2 regions of the Methylocella tundrae genome follow, and region 2 is predicted to be linked to the other one. Evidence: riboswitches for the same ligand, from Rfam matches in the RefSeq annotation. Region 2 holds a riboswitch; the other holds the start of a gene.
What was found. Region 2 has a riboswitch for cobalamin ahead of metE (5-methyltetrahydropteroyltriglutamate--homocysteine S-methyltransferase). Riboswitches for the same ligand answer to the same signal wherever they lie in the genome.

Region 1: it holds a riboswitch for cobalamin, as region 2 does, so the genes downstream of both, cobW (cobalamin biosynthesis protein CobW) here and metE (5-methyltetrahydropteroyltriglutamate--homocysteine S-methyltransferase) in region 2, are expected to answer to the same signal.

What each region holds. Positions count from the first base shown of each region.
Region 1 covers NZ_CP139089.1:1,860,166-1,869,093, forward strand. Annotated here, with positions in the region: gene SIN04_RS11005 (c-type cytochrome, methanol metabolism-related) at 180-698, shown strand; cobalamin riboswitch at 736-942, shown strand; gene cobW (cobalamin biosynthesis protein CobW) at 1,052-2,101, shown strand; gene cobN (cobaltochelatase subunit CobN) at 2,102-5,473, shown strand; gene cobG (precorrin-3B synthase) at 5,467-6,774, shown strand; gene SIN04_RS11025 (precorrin-8X methylmutase) at 6,771-7,418, shown strand; gene SIN04_RS11030 (precorrin-2 C(20)-methyltransferase) at 7,415-8,158, shown strand; gene cobJ (precorrin-3B C(17)-methyltransferase) at 8,155-8,928, shown strand, end outside; gene SIN04_RS11040 (cobalt-precorrin-6A reductase) at 8,901-8,928, opposite strand, start outside.
Region 2 covers NZ_CP139087.1:195,668-204,210, forward strand. Annotated here, with positions in the region: gene SIN04_RS00955 (ribonucleoside-diphosphate reductase subunit alpha) at 1-1,877, shown strand, start outside; gene SIN04_RS00960 (ribonucleotide-diphosphate reductase subunit beta) at 1,901-3,034, shown strand; gene metE (5-methyltetrahydropteroyltriglutamate--homocysteine S-methyltransferase) at 3,115-5,469, opposite strand; cobalamin riboswitch at 5,575-5,788, opposite strand; gene SIN04_RS00970 (hypothetical protein) at 6,088-6,447, opposite strand; gene SIN04_RS00975 (RHE_PE00001 family protein) at 6,444-7,517, opposite strand; gene SIN04_RS00980 (Uma2 family endonuclease) at 7,580-8,155, opposite strand.

The DNA.
Region 1 (8,928 bases), on a different replicon from region 2:
CGGCCGCCTTTTCGTGATTCATACATTAAAGATCGCGGGCGCGGGTTGCGACCTTATTGCAGCTTGGCAAGTTTGCTTTTTCTCGTCACACAATCGTGCTTGGCCGATGTCGATGTTTCGACTTATGCCGTCGGCCGGTCAAAAAACGAAGCCCGCTGCGGGCTATGGGAGGATCAAGGATGAAGATAACGGCTCTGCTTCGCTGCCTGCTCGCCGGCGGTTTTGTCGTCGCCGCGAGCGCGGCTCGCTCTGATGGAGCCGGTGACCCAACGCCCGTCAGTTCGACGGACGGGCAATATTTTGATAAAGACGGCAACCCGACCTACAAGATCGGCAAGGACGGCAAAGTCGACTGGTACACCTTCATCGGTTACCGCATGTACGGCGCCAACTGCCTCCAGTGCCACGGTCCGGACGCCCTCGGCTCCTCCTATGCGCCCTCTCTCGTCGATTCTTTGAAGTCGCTCTCGACCCAGCAGGTGCTCGGAACGATCATCGGCGGCAAGCGTGACGTCACCGCGGCGCAGGATCTGGTGATGCCCTCGTTCGGGGAAAACAAGAACGTCATGTGCTATCTCAACCCCATTTACACCTATTTGCGGGCGCGCTCGGACGGCGCATTGGGCCGCGAGCGGCCGAGCAACCACGAGGCGAAGCCGGCCGACTGGGAAAAGACGGTCGACGACTGCTTCAAGTGAGGCTGGGGCTTCCGATTGACATAGCGCCCATTCCGTCTAGTGTCTGGCCTGTAACGGTCCCTCTATACGAGGGGTAAATGGGAATGTGGCGCCGCGTTCGGAAGAACGCCAATCCACAGCTGCCCCCGCAACTGTAAGCGGGTAGTCGCATGCCGGGACGCCACTGGGGGCCTAAAACCCTTGGGAAGGCGGCATGCGACGCCGATCCGCAAGCCAGGAAACCTGCCGTTCGATCGAGGATAGGCCGGCGGGGAGCTCCGGCCCCAATCGATGCCGGCGGTCCCCCGCAGGCGAAGGCGGCTGCGCCACAGCCGCCGGCAAAAGCCCCCTTGCAATTCAAGGACCGGGGCTTGATGAACGATCTCTCCCACAGCCGTCTTTCGCGCATTCCCGCGACCATCGTCACCGGCTTCCTCGGCGCCGGAAAGACGACGCTGATCCGCCATATTCTCGCCAGCGCGGGAGGACGCCGTCTCGCCCTCATCATCAATGAGTTCGGCGACATCGGCGTCGATGGCGATATCCTCAAGGGCTGTGGCGATCTCGCTTGCGCGGAAGACAGCATCATCGAACTCGCCAACGGCTGTATCTGCTGCACGGTCGCGGATGATTTTCTTCCCGCCATCGAAAGGCTTCTCGCGCTCGATCCTCCGCCTGAACATATCATCATCGAGACATCCGGCCTCGCGCTGCCGAAGCCGCTCGTCAAGGCTTTCGACTGGCCGGGCGTCCGCGCGCGATTGACGGTCGATGGCGTCATCGCCGTCGTCGATGGAGCGGCCGTCGCCGATGGCCGCTTCGTTGACGATCCAGAAAAGCTCGCGCTGCAGCGGCAAGCCGATCCCTCGATCGACCATGACAATCCCCTCGAAGAAGTCTTTGAAGACCAATTGCTGTGCGCCGACCTTATCGTCTTGAACAAGATCGACCTCATCGCCGCGCCCGAGCAAGCCCGCATCGCTTCTGACATCAAGGCGCTCCTGCCCCGCGCGACGAAAGTAATCGCGTCGCAGCAGGGGCGGATCGACGCGCGGGTTCTGCTCGGCCTTGGCGCCGCCGCTGAAGATGACGTGTCGAACCGGCGCTCGCATCATGATGAAGAAGCCGAGCACGACCATGATGACTTCGAAAGCCTTATCATGGAGGTCGACGCTATTGACGAGGCCGCCCCTTTCATTCGCCGGCTGGAGGCTGTCGCCGAGGCTCACGACGTGCTGCGGATCAAGGGTTTCGTCGAGGCGCGCGGCAAGCCGATGCGCCTTCTCGTGCAAGGCGTCGGCAACAGGTTCCAGCATAGTTTCGACCGGCCCTGGGAGTCGGGCGAGGCGCGCTGCGGGCGCCTCGTGATCATTGGGAAAAAGGGCCTCGACGCCGCCGCGATCAAGCGGATGCTGGAGCGCTGAATGCATCTTTTGCGGACGGAAAGCCGATCGCTGGATGAGGCCGAAGCCGCCATCGACCTTGCACAGACGCCGGCCGATTTGGTGTTCCTCTCCTTTTCCGACAGCGATCTCGGCGCTGTAGCGGCGGCCGCGCGGTCTCGCCCCGGCGGCGCGATGAGCGTTCGGCTGGCTAATCTCGCCGTCCTCAAGCATCCCTATTCCATCGATCTTTACGCCGAAAAAGTCATCGCCAAATCGCGATTCATTCTGATCCGCCTGCTCGGCGGCCTCGACTATTGGCGCTACGGCGTCGAGGAATTTTGCCGCATCGCGCGGGCGCACGGCGTCTTGCTCGCCATCATTCCGGGCGACGCAGCGGAAGATCAACGCCTGGCCGAGGCGTCCAACATGGCGGCCGAAGACCTCAAAGAGATTTTTGCGCGCTTTCAAAGCGGCAGCGCGGGCAATATCGGAGCGGTTCTCGACTGGATCGAACATCGCCTCGATGCGCCGGCCGTATGGGGCGTAAAGCAGACTATTGCCGCCGCGGGCGTCTTCACGGCGGGTCGCAGACTGACGCGTGGGGCCAAGCGGCGCGCGCTCATTATATTTTATCGGTCATATATGCTGGTTGACGATACGGCGCCGATCATCGCGCTCGCCGACGCGCTCGCCGCGCGCGGATTTGACGTCGAGCCCATTTTCGTGACGAGCCTCAAAGATGTCGGAGCCGTCAGATTCTTGCACGAGACGATTGCGTGCGGAAAACCCGATGTGGTTTTGAACGCGACGGCCTTCTCGGCGCGGCTCGACGAAGGCGGCAGCGTTCTCGATGAAGCCGACGCCCCCGTGCTGCAAGTCATCTTCTCCGGCGCTGGCGAAGCACAATGGAAAGCCGACCCGCGCGGCCTTTGCGGCGCGGATCTCGCCATGAATGTCGTTCTGCCGGAGATGGATGGACGCCTGATCACGCGCGCGATCGCCTTCAAAAGGCAGGCGTCGCCTCGGCCGGATCTTGAATTCACGCCATTGGTGCACGCCGCCTGCGATTCACGCGTCGCATTCGTCTCGGACCTTGCAACAGCCTGGGTCGATTTGCGCAAGACGGCTCCGGCTGAGCGCCGCCTCGCCTGCATCCTGTCCGATTATCCGGGCAAGGCGGGACGCGGCGGCTATGCTGTGGGTCTCGATACGGCCAAGAGCGTCGCGTCGATCGCCGAAATGCTGCGCGAGGCGGGCTACGCCATCGGACCTTTGCCGCACGAAGATCATCTCATGCGAAGCCTCGAATCTGGCGCTGAGACAGCGCGCCTGAGCCTTGCCGATTACGAAGAGGCGCTGCGCGACATGCCGCGCCCCTTTACCGAGACGCTCAACGCGCAATGGGGCGATCCCGCCTCTGACCCAGACGCCATCGAGGGCTTCTTTTCATTCCCAATTTTGCACGCGCAAAACTTCTACGTCGCCATGCAGCCCGATCGCGGATCGAGCGCCGAGCGCAAAGCGCAATATCATGACGTCGCCCTGGCGCCGCGCCACGCCTATGTCGCCTTCTATGTCTGGCTGCGTCGGGTCGCCGGCATCCACGCGATCATTCACTGCGGCGCACATGGCACGCTCGAATGGCTGCCGGGCAAAGCCATTGCATTGAGCGAAGCCTGCGCGCCCGAGGCGGTGCTTGGCGCGACGCCAGTGATCTATCCCTTTATCGTCAATAATCCGGGCGAAGCGGCGCAGGCCAAGCGCCGCTTGAGCGCCCTGATCATCGGCCATCTGACGCCGCCCTTAACATCCGCGCAAAGCCACGGCGCGGCGCAGGAAATAGAAGCTCTGCTCGACGAATATGCAAGCGCCGAAATGCTGGATCGCAGGCGCGCCAGACTGCTCGCCAAAGCCATTCTCGCCCGCGCCAAAGAGACCGGCCTCGCGCAGGATTGCGGCCTCAATGATGACGATGATCCTATAGGGGGTTTGCAGCGTCTCGACGCATGGCTTTGCGATCTCAAGGATATGCGCATCGGCGATGGCTTGCATGTGTTTGGACGTGCGCCGGCGGCGGCGGTTCGCGACGCAAACGTCGCAACGCTCGCGAAAGCCAATGGCGCAGGCGACGCCGCGCCGCTATCTGCGCTGATTGATCGCTGCGCCGAGGCGGAACGCGAAGGCCTGCTCGCGGCGCTCGACGGGCGTTTCGTTCAGCCAGGTCCTGGCGGCGCGCCATCGCGCGGACGCATCGACGTGCTGCCGACCGGCCGCAATCTCTATGGGGTCGATCCGCGCGCGGTTCCAACCCGCACCGCCTGGGAGATCGGTCAGCGCGCCGCTCAGGAAGTGCTGAGCCGCCATGCGCAGGACAATGGCGAATGGCCAAAGAGAATCGTCATGGATCTTTGGGCCAGCGCCACCATGCGCACCGGAGGCGATGATCTCGCGCAGGCGTTGGCCTTGCTTGGCGTCAAGCCGGTCTGGGACAACGCCTCCTCCCGCGTCACCGGTTTCGAGATCATCTCTCCGGCAAGACTCGACCGCCCCCGCGTCGACGTGACGCTGCGCATCTCGGGGCTCTTTCGTGATGTCTTTCCGGCCCAGATCGCGCTTTTCGACTCGGCCGTACGCGCCGTCTCTGAAATCGATGAAGATGACGAGGCTAATCCTTTGGCGGCGGCGCGGCGTGCGGCCGGCGTCGCGCCTTCGCGCATCTTCGGCGCCGCGCCATCGGCCTATGGCCTCGGACTTTCCCGCGCAATGGACGCAGACGCCACGCTGTCGCGCGAAGAACTTGGCCAGCTCTATCTCGATGCGACTTCGCACGCCTATGGCGGCGCCCGCGGCGAAGGGATCGCGAGCCCCGGCTTTACCGAGCGCGTCGCAAGCGCCGACGCAATGATCCATGTGCAGGACCAGGATGAACAGGATCTTCTCGACTCCGATGCGATCGTCGATCATGAAGGCGGCTTCGCCGCGGCCGCGCAATTGCTTGGCAATGATGCGCCGATCTATCATGTGGAGACGACGCGGCCCGGCGCGATAAAGGTGCGAACATTGCCCGAGGAAGTCGCCCGGATCGTGCGCGGCAGGGCCAGCAATCCGCGCTGGATCAGAGGCCAGATGCGCCACGGCCATCGTGGCGGCGCCGAGATCGCGGAGACCGTCGATCATCTTTTCACGCTCGCCGTCATGAGCGACGCCGTCTCGAGCCAGCATTTCGAGCTGCTTTTTGACGCCACCTGCGGCGATCCAGACGTGCGCGATTTTCTTGTCGCTGAAAACCCGAAAGCGGCGCTCTGCATCCTGGCCCGCTTTGAAGCGGCGCTGCGGCGCGGCTTCTGGCAAGGCCGGCGCAATTCCACGCTCGACACTCTCGCATCGATGCGGAAAAGCCTTTCATGCTAATTCGCTCCGAATTGCGCAAAGGCTGGTGCCCCGGCGCGCTCTCCCCGATGCTGGCGAAAGATGGTTTTCTCCTGCGCTTGCGCATCAGCGGCGGCATTGTCGGCGCCGCAACGATGCGCGCGATCGCCAACGCTTCGCGCTCCTGTGGCAATCGTCTCATCGATCTTTCCGCGCGTGGCAATCTGCAGTTGCGCGGCGTATCTCAACCCACGCTCGCCGCTCTTACAGAAAGGCTGAGCGAGCTCGGCCTCATCGATGAAGATCCGGCCGCCGAAGCCATACGCAACGTGATGGTCAGCCCGCTCGCCGGCCTTGGCGCCGCGATTGACGTCGGCCCGATCGGCAAGGCGCTCGAAGCCGCGCTCGTCGCGGCGGTTGATCTGCATCGCCTGCCCGGCAAATTCGGCTTTCTGATCGATGATGGCGGCGCGCTTTCGCTCGAGGACGAGCCCGCCGACATCCGCTTCGCCTATCGCAAAGCGCATGATGACTTCGCGATTTCGATTGGTGGCGTATCGAGCGACGCGGTTAGTCTCGGTTTTTGCGCGCCCAACAGGGTCGTCGCAGCGGCCATCGATCTCGCCCGCGCCTTTCTCGCAATTGGCGCGGCTTTGCCGGAGCCACCGCGAAGAATGATGGACCTCATATCACAATGCGGTTCCGCCATCATCGCCGAATCCGCCGGCCTCACTCTGACGCCAGCGCGACAACAGGGCCGCATCGAGGCGCCTTCCCCGGTCGGACTGATCAGCTTTGACGACTCATTTTGCTTTGGCGCCGGCGCGCCCTTTGGCCGACTCACCGCCGACATGCTTGACGCGGCCGCTCAGGCTGCGGAGGCTTATGCGGCGGCCGAGATCAGATTGACGCCCTGGCGCTCGCTGCTCCTGCCGCATGTGGACGCCTCAGCGAACGACGCTTTGCGGCGTCATTTCACAGCGGCAAATTTCATCGTCGCTCCCGACGATGCGCGGCTTCGCCTTGCGGCCTGCGGCGGCGCTCCTGCCTGCGAACGCGCGACGACGCAAACGCGCGAGGATGCGTTGGCGCTTGCGGCCATCGCGCGACGGTTCAACGGCGCCGGCATTGCCTTGCACGTGTCCGGCTGTCAAAAGGGCTGCGCCAGGCCGCGGCCAACGCCGGTGACGCTGGTCGGCAGGGGCGGCCTTTACGATCTCATCATCAACGGGACGCCCTGCGATCCAAGCGCCGCGCAAAACCTTACCTTGACGGCGGCGCGCGACATGCTGGAAACCATGACGCATGGCGTTGACGAAAACGCGAAAAGCAAATGCATATGAACGCGCAGCAAATTGGACATCGCTTCGACTATATTCGCGACGGCGCGGAGATTTACCGGCGCTCCTTTGCGACGATACGCGCCGAAGCTGACCTGACGCGCTTCACGTCGGATGAAGAGACGGTCGCCGTGCGCGTCATTCATGCTTGCGGCATGGTTGAGGTCGGCAACGATCTTTTCTTTTCGCCAAACGCAGCGGCTCTGGCGCGCCGCGCGCTGCGCGATGGCGCGCCGATCCTTTGCGACTCCAAGATGGTCGCAGATGGCGTGACAAGATCGCGCCTGCCGAGCCGCAATGAAGTCATCTGCACGCTCGATCACCCCGCCGTCGCCGAGCTCGCACGAGAGATCGGCAATACCCGGAGCGCCGCGGCGCTGGAGCTCTGGCGCGAGCGGCTGAGCGGCGCCATCGTCGCCATCGGCAATGCGCCGACGGCTCTGTTTCATCTGATCGACATGCTGGAGCACTTGTCCGCGCGGCCCGCCTGCATCATCGGCATGCCGGTCGGCTTTGTCGGCGCGGCGGAATCAAAAGAAGCGCTGATCGAACTGGCGCCGGCGCCTTACATCACTGTGCGGGGACGCAAGGGCGGGAGCGCCATGACGGCGGCCGCCCTCAACGCGCTGGCGGGGGACGCCGAATGATCGCGTCAGCGCCTGCTACCGGGCGGCTTTACGGCGTTGGGCTCGGCCCCGGCGATCCTGATCTTTTAACCGTGAAGGCGACCAAGATTCTGGGCTCCGCGCCCGTCGTCGCCTATTTCGCCAAGAAAGGCCGGCGCGGACAGGCGCGCGCCATCGTCGACCGCTGGCTCTGTCCGGCATGCCTCGAACTGCCACTCCTCTATCCCATAACGACGGAAAAGCATTTCAGCGATCCCGTCTATGTCGAGACATTGCGCGCCTTCTATGAGGACGCGACGCAAAGGATAGCGGATCATCTGTCGGCCGGCCGGGACGTCGCCCTCATCTGCGAGGGCGATCCCCTATTTTATGGTTCGTTCATGCATCTTTACGTACGGCTGAAGGACCGCTTCGCTGTGGAAGTCATTCCTGGCGTCACGGGCATGTCCGGCTGCTGGAGCGCCGCCAAAGTTCCGATCACCTGGGGCGACGACGTGTTGAGCGTTCTGCCCGCTACGCTCGGCGGAGAGGATCTCGCGCAGCGCCTTGGGGCGTGCGACGCCGCCATCATCATGAAGCTCGGCGCCAATCTCGGCAAAGTCCGTGCGGCGATCCGCGAGGCCGGCCGCGAGGGCGCCGCGATCTATGTCGAACATGGCACGCAGGAAGCCGAAAAGATCATCCGCCTTGAAGACAAGACCGACGATCTCGCGCCCTATTTTTCGATGATCCTCATCCCGGGTCAAGGCAGGCGGCCATGAGCGCGGCGAACAGCGCCCCCGGCTCGCTGCGCGTCGTCGGACTGGGCCCCGGCCTTGCGGAGTGGATCACGCCGGAGGCCTCGAAGATTCTAGCGGAGGCGACTGATCTTGTCGGCTATGCGCCCTATGTCGAACGCTGCCCGCAGCGCGCCGGGCAAGTGCGGCACGGCAGCGACAACAGGGTCGAGCTCGATCGCGCGCGCGCCGCCTTGCGCCTCGCCCAGGAGGGCCGTCATGTCGCCGTGGTGTCGGGGGGCGATCCTGGCGTTTTCGCCATGGCCGCGGCGGTGTTCGAGGCGATCGATCACGGCGAGCCGGCATGGCGCGAGATCGACGTCGCAGTGTCGCCCGGCATCTCCGCGATGCAGGCGGCGGCGGCGCGATTGGGCGCGCCGCTCGGTCATGATTTCTGCGCGATCTCTTTGTCGGATAATCTCAAGCCTTGGGCGCTCGTCGAGAAAAGATTGATTGCCGCGGCGCAAGGCGATTTCGTCATGGCCTTCTATAATCCGGCCTCACGAACACGCCGCGATCAGATCCGCGCCGCCTTTGCTTTGCTGCGTCAGCACAAGGCGGAGCGGACGCCGGTGATGTTCGCCAAATCCATCGGCCGCGCGGACGAGCGCCTCATCGTCACGACGCTTGCGGACGCCGAGCCCGGCCTTGCCGATATGGCGACACTGGTCATCATCGGATCAAGCGAAACCAAAGTGATCGTGCGAGGCGCGGGCGAACCTTTCGTCTACACGCCGCGCAGCGCCGGACGCGCG
Region 2 (8,543 bases):
ATCGCGAGGCGAGGGCCATAGAGTTCTACGATCTGCTGTCGTCATTCGATTTCATGACGTCGACGCCCACGCTGTTCAACGCCGGCGCGCCGCGGCCGCAGCTCTCCTCCTGCTTTCTGACGAGCGTGCCCGACGATCTCGACGGCATCTTCAAATCGATCAAGGACAATGCGCTGCTGGCCAAATATTCCGGCGGACTCGGCAATGACTGGACACGCGTGCGCGGCCTTGGCGCGCATATCAAGGGCACCAACGGCGAGAGCCAGGGCGTCGTCCCTTTCCTCAAGGTGGCCAATGATGCGGCGATCGCCGTCAATCAGGGCGGCAAGCGCAAGGGCGCCGTCTGCGCCTATCTCGAAACCTGGCATATCGACATTGAGGAATTTCTCGACCTTCGCAAAAACACCGGCGACGACCGTCGCCGCACCCACGACATGAATACGGCGAACTGGGTACCGGATCTGTTCATGCAGCGCGTGGAGGCCGACGCAAACTGGACGCTCTTCTCGCCAGACGAGACGCCCGATCTCCATGATCTCTATGGCCCCGCTTTCAAGGCGGCTTATGAATCCTATGAGGCGAAGGCCTCCCGTGGCGAGATCAGCATCTTCAAGCAAATTCGCGCCGCTGATCTCTGGCGGCGCATTCTGACCATGCTGTTCGAAACCGGCCATCCCTGGATTGTGTTCAAGGACCCTTGCAACATCCGTTCACCGCAAGGTCATGCAGGCATCGTGCACTCCTCCAATCTCTGCACCGAGATCACGCTGAATACTTCCGACGACGAAGTAGCTGTCTGTAATCTCGGCTCGGTCAATCTCGCGGCGCATGTGTCGGCGGCGGGGCTGGACCACGAGCGTCTGGCGCGCACGATCAGGATCGCGATGCGAATGCTCGACAATGTGATCGATGTCAATTTCTACACGATTCCCGAGGCGCGCCGCTCCAACCTCCACCATCGTCCCGTTGGGCTCGGCCTGATGGGATTCCAGGACGCCTTGCAAATCCTGCGGCTTCCCTACGCCTCGGATGAGGCCATTCGCTTCGCCGACGAGAGCATGGAGGCGATCAGCTTCCACGCCGTTTCGGCGTCGGTCGGCCTCGCCGCCGAGCGCGGGCGCTACCCAAGTTTTGAGGGCTCGCTCTGGTCGAAAGGCATATTGCCGATCGACAGCATTGAGTTGCTGGCCGCCGCGCGGGGCGAATTGGACCTTGATCGTTCCGCTGCTCTCGATTGGGCGGCGCTGCGCGAGCGCGTAAAATCCGTCGGCATGCGCAATTCGAACACGATGGCGATCGCGCCGACCGCGACCATCTCGAATATCTGTGGCGTCGCCCAGTCGATCGAGCCCGCTTATCAGAACCTTTACGTCAAATCGAACATGTCGGGCGACTTCACGGTCGTGAACGCCGCTCTCGTGCATGACCTGAAGGCGAGGGGGCTGTGGGACGAGGTGATGGTCTCGGACCTTAAGTATTTCGACGGGAGCCTCGGCGAAATCGACCGCGCGCCGGACGATCTCAAAGCCCTTTATGCAACGGCTTTCGAGATCGATTCGTCCTGGCTCATCGAGGCTGCCGCGCGACGCCAGAAATGGATCGACCAGGCGCAATCGCTCAATCTCTACATCGCGAACCCCTCTGGCAAAAAGCTCGATGCGCTCTATCGGCTCGCCTGGAGGCGCGGGCTGAAGACGACCTATTATCTGCGCTCGCGCTCCGCCACCCATGTCGAAAAATCGACGCTGAAGGGCACGGACGGCAAGCTTAACGCGGTGTCGGCGATCGCGCCCGTCGCCGCCGCGCCCGATCAGATCATTCTGTCCGCGCCCGCCTCATGCGCGATCGACGATCCCTCCTGCGAGGCCTGCCAATGATCAGCGAATCCGGAGATTCCACCATGCTCGACTGGTCGGAAGCAAGGGTCGATCCCGCCCGCGCCATTCACCCAAGCTTTTCCGCCAATCCGGCGGCCGCGGCTGATGCTACGGGCCTCGGCGCAATCGAACGCGGCGGCGCGCGCGTTTCGGTCGACGACAAGGCGATGATCAATTGCCGCGCCGACGTAAACCAGCTTCTGCCGCTCAAATATCGCTGGGCCTGGGAAAAATATCTCGCGGCCTGCAACAATCATTGGATGCCGACCGAAGTTTCGATGCAGGCGGACATCGCGCTATGGAAATCGAGGGATGGGCTGACCGAGGACGAGCGGCGCGCGATCAAACGCAACCTCGGATTCTTCGCCGCTTCCGAGAGCCTCGTCGCCAACAACATCGTGCTGGCGATCTATCGCCATCTCACCAATCCGGAATGCCGCCAGTATCTGCTGCGCCAGGCTTTCGAGGAGGCGGTTCATACGCACACATTCCAATATATCGTGGAGAGCCTCGGACTCGACGAAGGCGAACTCTTCAACATGTATCGCGAGCAGCCCTCGATCACCGACAAGGCGGCCTGGGCGATAAATCACACCCGCCGCCTCATGGATCCGTCCTTCTCCACGGGAACGCGGGAGGCCGACCAGGCGCTTCTGCGCGATCTGATAGCTTTCTACGTCGTCTTCGAGGGGATGTGGTTCTATACGGGCTTTGCGCAGATCCTGTCGCTTGGCCGGCGCAACAAGATGGTTGGCGTCGCGGAGCAGTACCAATATATTCTGCGCGACGAGAGCATCCATCTCAACTTCGGCATCGACGTCATCAACCAGATCAAGGCGGAGAACCCGCATCTCTGGACAAGGCCGTTTCAGGATGAAGCGCGCGGCATGTTGCGGGATGCGGCGGAACTCGAAGCCGCCTACGGCCGCGATACGATGCCGCGCGGCTTCCTCGGCCTCAACGCGACTTTATGCGAGCAATATATGCGCTTCATCGCCAATCGTCGCTGCGCCCAACTCGGCCTTGCGCCTGTTTTCGCCGAGACGGACAATCCGTTTCCGTGGATGTCCGAGGTTATGGATCTCAAGAAGGAGAAGAACTTCTTCGAGACGCGCGTCATCGAATATCAAAACGGCGGCGCCCTCTCATGGGAATGAGCGGCGCCAATCCCGGCGGCGGACGTCCTCCGCCGGGATCTCGTGCACGATTTCTTAGCCGCGATCCTGCCTGGGACCGTTCATTCCGCTGCCTTCGCGAGCGCCGCGCGCACGTCCTTCGCGGCTGCGACCATGTTGACGAGCGCGGGACGCACCTCTTCCCATTTGCGGGTTTTGAGGCCACAGTCAGGATTGACCCAGATCTGGTCAGGCGTCAGGCTCTTCGTCGCCTTGACGAGGAGTTCGGTCATCTCGCCGACAGGCGGCACGCGCGGCGAATGAATATCGTAGACGCCCGGGCCGATTTCGTTCGGATAGCGATAGGCGACAAAGGCGTCGAGCAACTCCATTTTCGAGCGCGAGGTTTCGATTGAGATCACGTCGGCGTCCATGGCGCCGATGGACTGGATGATGTCGTTAAACTCCGAATAGCACATATGCGTGTGGATCTGCGTGTCGTCTCTTACGCCCGAAGCGGCGAGCCGGAAGCATTCCACCGCCCAGGCGAGATAGGCCGGCCAGTCGGCGCGCCGCAGAGGCAAGCCTTCGCGAATCGCCGGCTCGTCGATCTGGATGATCCGGATGCCCGCGGCCTCGAGATCGGTTACTTCGTCCCGCAGCGCCAGCGCGATCTGGCGGCAGACCTCAGACCTTGGAAGATCATCGCGGACGAAGGACCATTGCATCATCGTCACCGGGCCGGTGAGCATTCCCTTCATCGGCCGCTTCGTCAGCGATTGCGCGTAGGTCGACCACGCGACGGTCATTTGTTTCGGGCGCGACACGTCGCCGAAGATGATCGGAGGACGGACATAGCGGGAGCCGTAACTTTGCACCCAGCCGTGTTGGGTAAACACGTAGCCTGAGAGCTGTTCTCCGAAATACTGCACCATATCGTTGCGCTCGAACTCGCCATGCACGAGCACGTCCAGGCCGATTTCCTCCTGCCAGCGCACCGCTTCTTTCGTCTCCGCGCGCAGGAATGCGTCGTAGTCCGCATCCGTGAGCGCTCCCTTGGCGTGAGCGGCGCGCGCCTTGCGCACTTCCGGCGTCTGCGGGAAGGAGCCGATCGTCGTTGTTGGGAAATCCGGCAGATCGAGCGCGCGCCGCTGCCATTCGCGGCGAATCTCAAACGGGCTCGCCCGCTCAGCCATCTGACGCGCGATTGCAGCGATGCGGGCCGCGACCGCCGGATCATGCACTTTCTTTGACGCCGCACGGGCGGCGAAGGCTCTGGCCGAATCGGCGATCGTCGCGGCGATAGCATCTCCACCGCCGGCGAGCGCCCTGCCGAGCGTCGCAAGCTCGCCCATTTTCTGCACGGAGAAGGCGAGCCAGTTCTTCAGGTCGGGGTCGAGGTCCGTCTCGAGATCAAGGTCGATCGGAACGTGCAACAGCGAACAGGATGACGCAATCTCGATATGATCCGGCCCTCGCTTGGCGACGACTGGCGCGAGGCGATCGAGGATCGAGGGAATGTTCGCCCGCCAGATGTTGCGGCCGTCGATCACGCCCAGGGACAGAACAAGGCCGCGCGGCGCCCGCGCGAGAACAGCGTCGAGCTGCTCCGGCGCACGCACGAGGTCGAGATGGAGGCCGGCGACCGGGAGAGCGAGCGCATCGGCGAGATTATCGCCGAGGCCGCCGAAATATGAGGTCAGCATGAGCTTCAGCGCGGGCGATGCGTGGGCGAACATGCCGTAAGCCGCGCGCAACGCCTGCCGCGTCGCGTCGTCGAGATCGAGAACGAGACAGGGCTCGTCGATCTGAACCCATTCGGCGCCATTGGCCTTGAGGCGGCGCAGGACATCGACATAGACCGGCAGCAGGTTGGCGAGCAAAGACAGCGGATCGAGAGCCGGATCCTTGCTCTTGCCAAGCTTGAGAAAAGTCACCGGCCCCAGGAGGACGGGGCGGGTTTGATAGCCAAGCGCCTTCGCCTCGACATATTCATCGACCGGTTTCGTCGAGGCGAGCGTGAAGACCTGCCCCTTCGTAAATTCAGGCGTCAGATAATGATAGTTGGTGTCAAACCACTTGGTCATTTCGAGCGCTGGAACGCCATGCGAATGGGCGCCGCAGCCGCTGGCGCAGGCCGCGCCTTGGGTCTCGCCTTCGGATCCTCGCGCAAGGGCGAAGTAGGTTGCAAGCGAGACCTTGCCGCCGTTCCAGCCGTAAGCGTCCGGTATGGCGCCCACCATGACGCTCGTGTCCAGCACGTGATCGTATAGAGAGAAATCATTCGACGGAATGTTCGTTACGCCGAGCGCGCGCTGACGCGCCCAGTTGGCGGCGCGAAGACCTGCCGCGGCCTCAAGCAGCGCAGCCTCGCCGGATTTGCCGGACCAGAAGCTTTCCAACGCGAATTTGAGTTCGCGGCGCGGACCGATTCGCGGCGTTCCGAGCGTACTGACGGGAAGAGAAGGAATAGACATCGGCTTACCCCAAAATGTTTGGGGGCAAAGGCCAAAGCGGACGCTGAGCAGCCGCCAGCGAAATGCCGGCGGATCGCACGCGAACCACCGGGACACCCCGCCCAGGGACGATATGGCGCCGCGGCAGGTCTCCTGGCTCACGGGTCGTCGCCTCCGTCCGGCCTTCCCGAAGCCGATCGGCCTCAGTGACGCATGGTGGACTTCGGCTCGCCGCTTACAGTTGCGGGGGCAGCTCCGGCATTGCCTTGCGGCGCACCGGATTCCCTCTTAGCTCTGACGCCCCCGGGGGGCTCAGAGAACCGTGGCGAAATCAACTTACCGGCACGGCTCGATCCAAGTCAAGGCAAATATAAGGATATCCTTATGTGATTATGTCTACGACGCCATCGCCGCTGTGGGCGTTCGGCTCAGCGTTGCCTCGGTTTGGAGATAGTGCGAGATGTCGGTCGCCAAGCGCCGCTGCCGACTGGGCCCATCAAAAGGATGTTTCGGCCCCGGCCGCAACAGTCAAAACGCGGCCTAACCGGGTTACGCGTCGGCGGCGCCCGTCTCGACGGCGGCCCTGACCTCGAAGCGGCGTCCGGCGACTTGCCCGGCTTCATAGGCGTCGACCAAAATCTACTTTCTGCGCGCCCGGCTTCTGGCCTCGAACGACAATTCGAGTTTCGCCATTTCGTCGTCGATGACGGATGTCTTCAACGGCGCGAGATCGCGTCCGGACGATATTTTATTGGCCGCGTCGCGCTCGGCTTTCATGCTTTTCAGCTTGCCTGCGATCCCGTGCGAAAGCCCGATCTGAAACGAGTTGACCGCCTTGCGGCGCTCGTCCGGGTCAAGGCCGCCGGCGAAACTCCCGAGGTAAAATGCATGATGCAGCGACCTCGCTTCGATGAACCGCAACGCGGTCTTGACGCGCCGATCGGCGTCGACGCCCGGCGCGAATCGACAAGGAAGCGGACAGCCGCCAAAGATCGTCACAAGATGCCCCAGGCCCGGTAGCGGCCGCGGCCGGTCATTTCGCGCAGGCCGAGTTCGGCGACCATGTCCTGCGCCGCCCGCGGGGTGACGCCGAGCGCGGCGGCGATCATGCCGGCCGAGGCGATCGGCCGCGCCAGCATGAACTCCACGAGGGTGGGCAGTCGGGATGAGCAGCGGCGGCCCTTCAGCTTGCCCTCGAGGCGCCGCCGCGCCAGCAGCCAGCGGTCGTGGTCGGCCATCCCGGCCTCCGCGCCGGCCGCGATCGCCTCCAAAAAGGCGGTGAGCCGGACTGTGCGGTCCCTGGACCGGCGCCGCTCACGCGGAACGAGCTTCAGCGCCGAATTCACGCAGCAAAGATGCGCCCGGGTTTTCTGGCGCGCCCGCAGCGTCGCCGCGACGAGCAGAGCGCCGAGCCAGGCCTGGCGCTCGAGCGGCGGGTTGGTCTCCCAGGCGTCCCACAGCAGGGCTGCGGCCAGAAGCGGCGGTTCGGCCGGCGCCGCGGCGCCGGCGCGCCGCCAGGCCTCCAGCTTCTCGTCACCCTCCCAATCGGGATCATAGATGAGCGGGTCGCGCGGGCCCCTCGCCCGGGCGGCGTCGCCAGCGAGGAGTTTGTCGCTGCGGTTGAGCGCGCGCTCGAGCGCGGCGAGTTCGCCGGCGAGCGGATCGGCGCCGCCGGGCAATTCCAGCGCCGCCGCGTCGGCGCCATCCAGCCCCTCCCCTACCCGGGTCGCTTCTTCCGTCCTGCTTTCGCTATCGCCGCGCAAAATTTTGAGGCCGTCCGGGCTCAAAGCCCAGTCCGGCGCGGCCCCGGCGATCTGGCGGCGCGTCCGCAGCACCGCCTGGGCGCGGGTCACCTCGTGGGTCGGCGACCTTATGTCCATGCGGGCGTCGTGCAGCACGAGGTCCTCGAGCATGACGAGCTCGCCGGCGAGCCAGAGGCTGGCGCAGGCGTCCCCAAAATGCGACCGGCTAACGAACCCCTCTCGAATCTGGCTCGCGCGGACGCGCTCGTCGAGGCGGGCCAGCGCATCCTCGGCGGCGGCGAGCGGCGCCTTCAGCGCATCCAGCAAGCGCCCCTCGCCAAGTCCGCGCCAACACTCGGCCGACGCATCGGCCGCGGCATTGGCGCGCCTCACGCGAGCAGCGCGGCGACGTCGATTTCTATTCCCTTGACGAGAGCCGGCGCGAGCATGCCGCTGGTCCGGCGCTCCTGCGAAACATAGGCGCCGTCCTTGGGCTGGCGGCAGACTTCGACGGCCGCTCCCGCGATGTCGACGATCCAGACCTCGGGGACGCCGAATTTCGCGTAAAGCGCCAGCTTGCGCCCGCGATCATGGCCGAGTGAGGTTTCTGAGACTTCGATCAAGAGCAGAACGTCAGCCGCGCCGGGATGATTCGCCTGATAATCATCGGCGCGCGGCCGCAGCACCAGGAGATCGGGTTCTGGCTCGTTATAGGAATCGAGGCGAAGCGGGTTTTGAACGCTGATAATGGCGAGGTCCCCGACCGCGCGGATGAACTGCCGGGTAAGACGCGTCGTGATTGCGGCATGCGGACTGCCAATCGCATTCAAATCGATAATCTCCCCGTCGATGAGTTCGACGCGATGGGGGTTTGGTAAAATGCCGGCCTCGGCCAATTTGTAATAGGCATCGACATCAAAGCGATGCTTCGTCGGAATTTGCGGACGATCAAAAATCGCGCCCATGGGGGGATCCTTTCTGATCAGGAGAGTCTAAGACGAGCCTTCGAAATCGGCAAGAGAGGGCGCCGGTTCCGGCTCCTCCTTCATGGGGACAGATCGCGGGATCGCGATTTTCCGTTGATGCGCCTCATTTGGTCCCTTGGGCCACTTGATCGGAAGGCTAAGGGTCCGTTGCCCGCTTCGGCTGGACTCTTAAACGTCAAGCCGGCCCCAGCGTCCCTTGATAATTTAAAGCATATTGATAAATAAAGTAAAAATAGTTAAAAGGAAGCGAATGAAGACATCGCTTCCGTCACCCGGGAAGCCGTTTCCGGAGTTTATCACCATCGATAAGTATAGCTTATCGATGGCGACGGCGTTTGGCGCGATTCGGCCGGGTTTTGGCGGAATT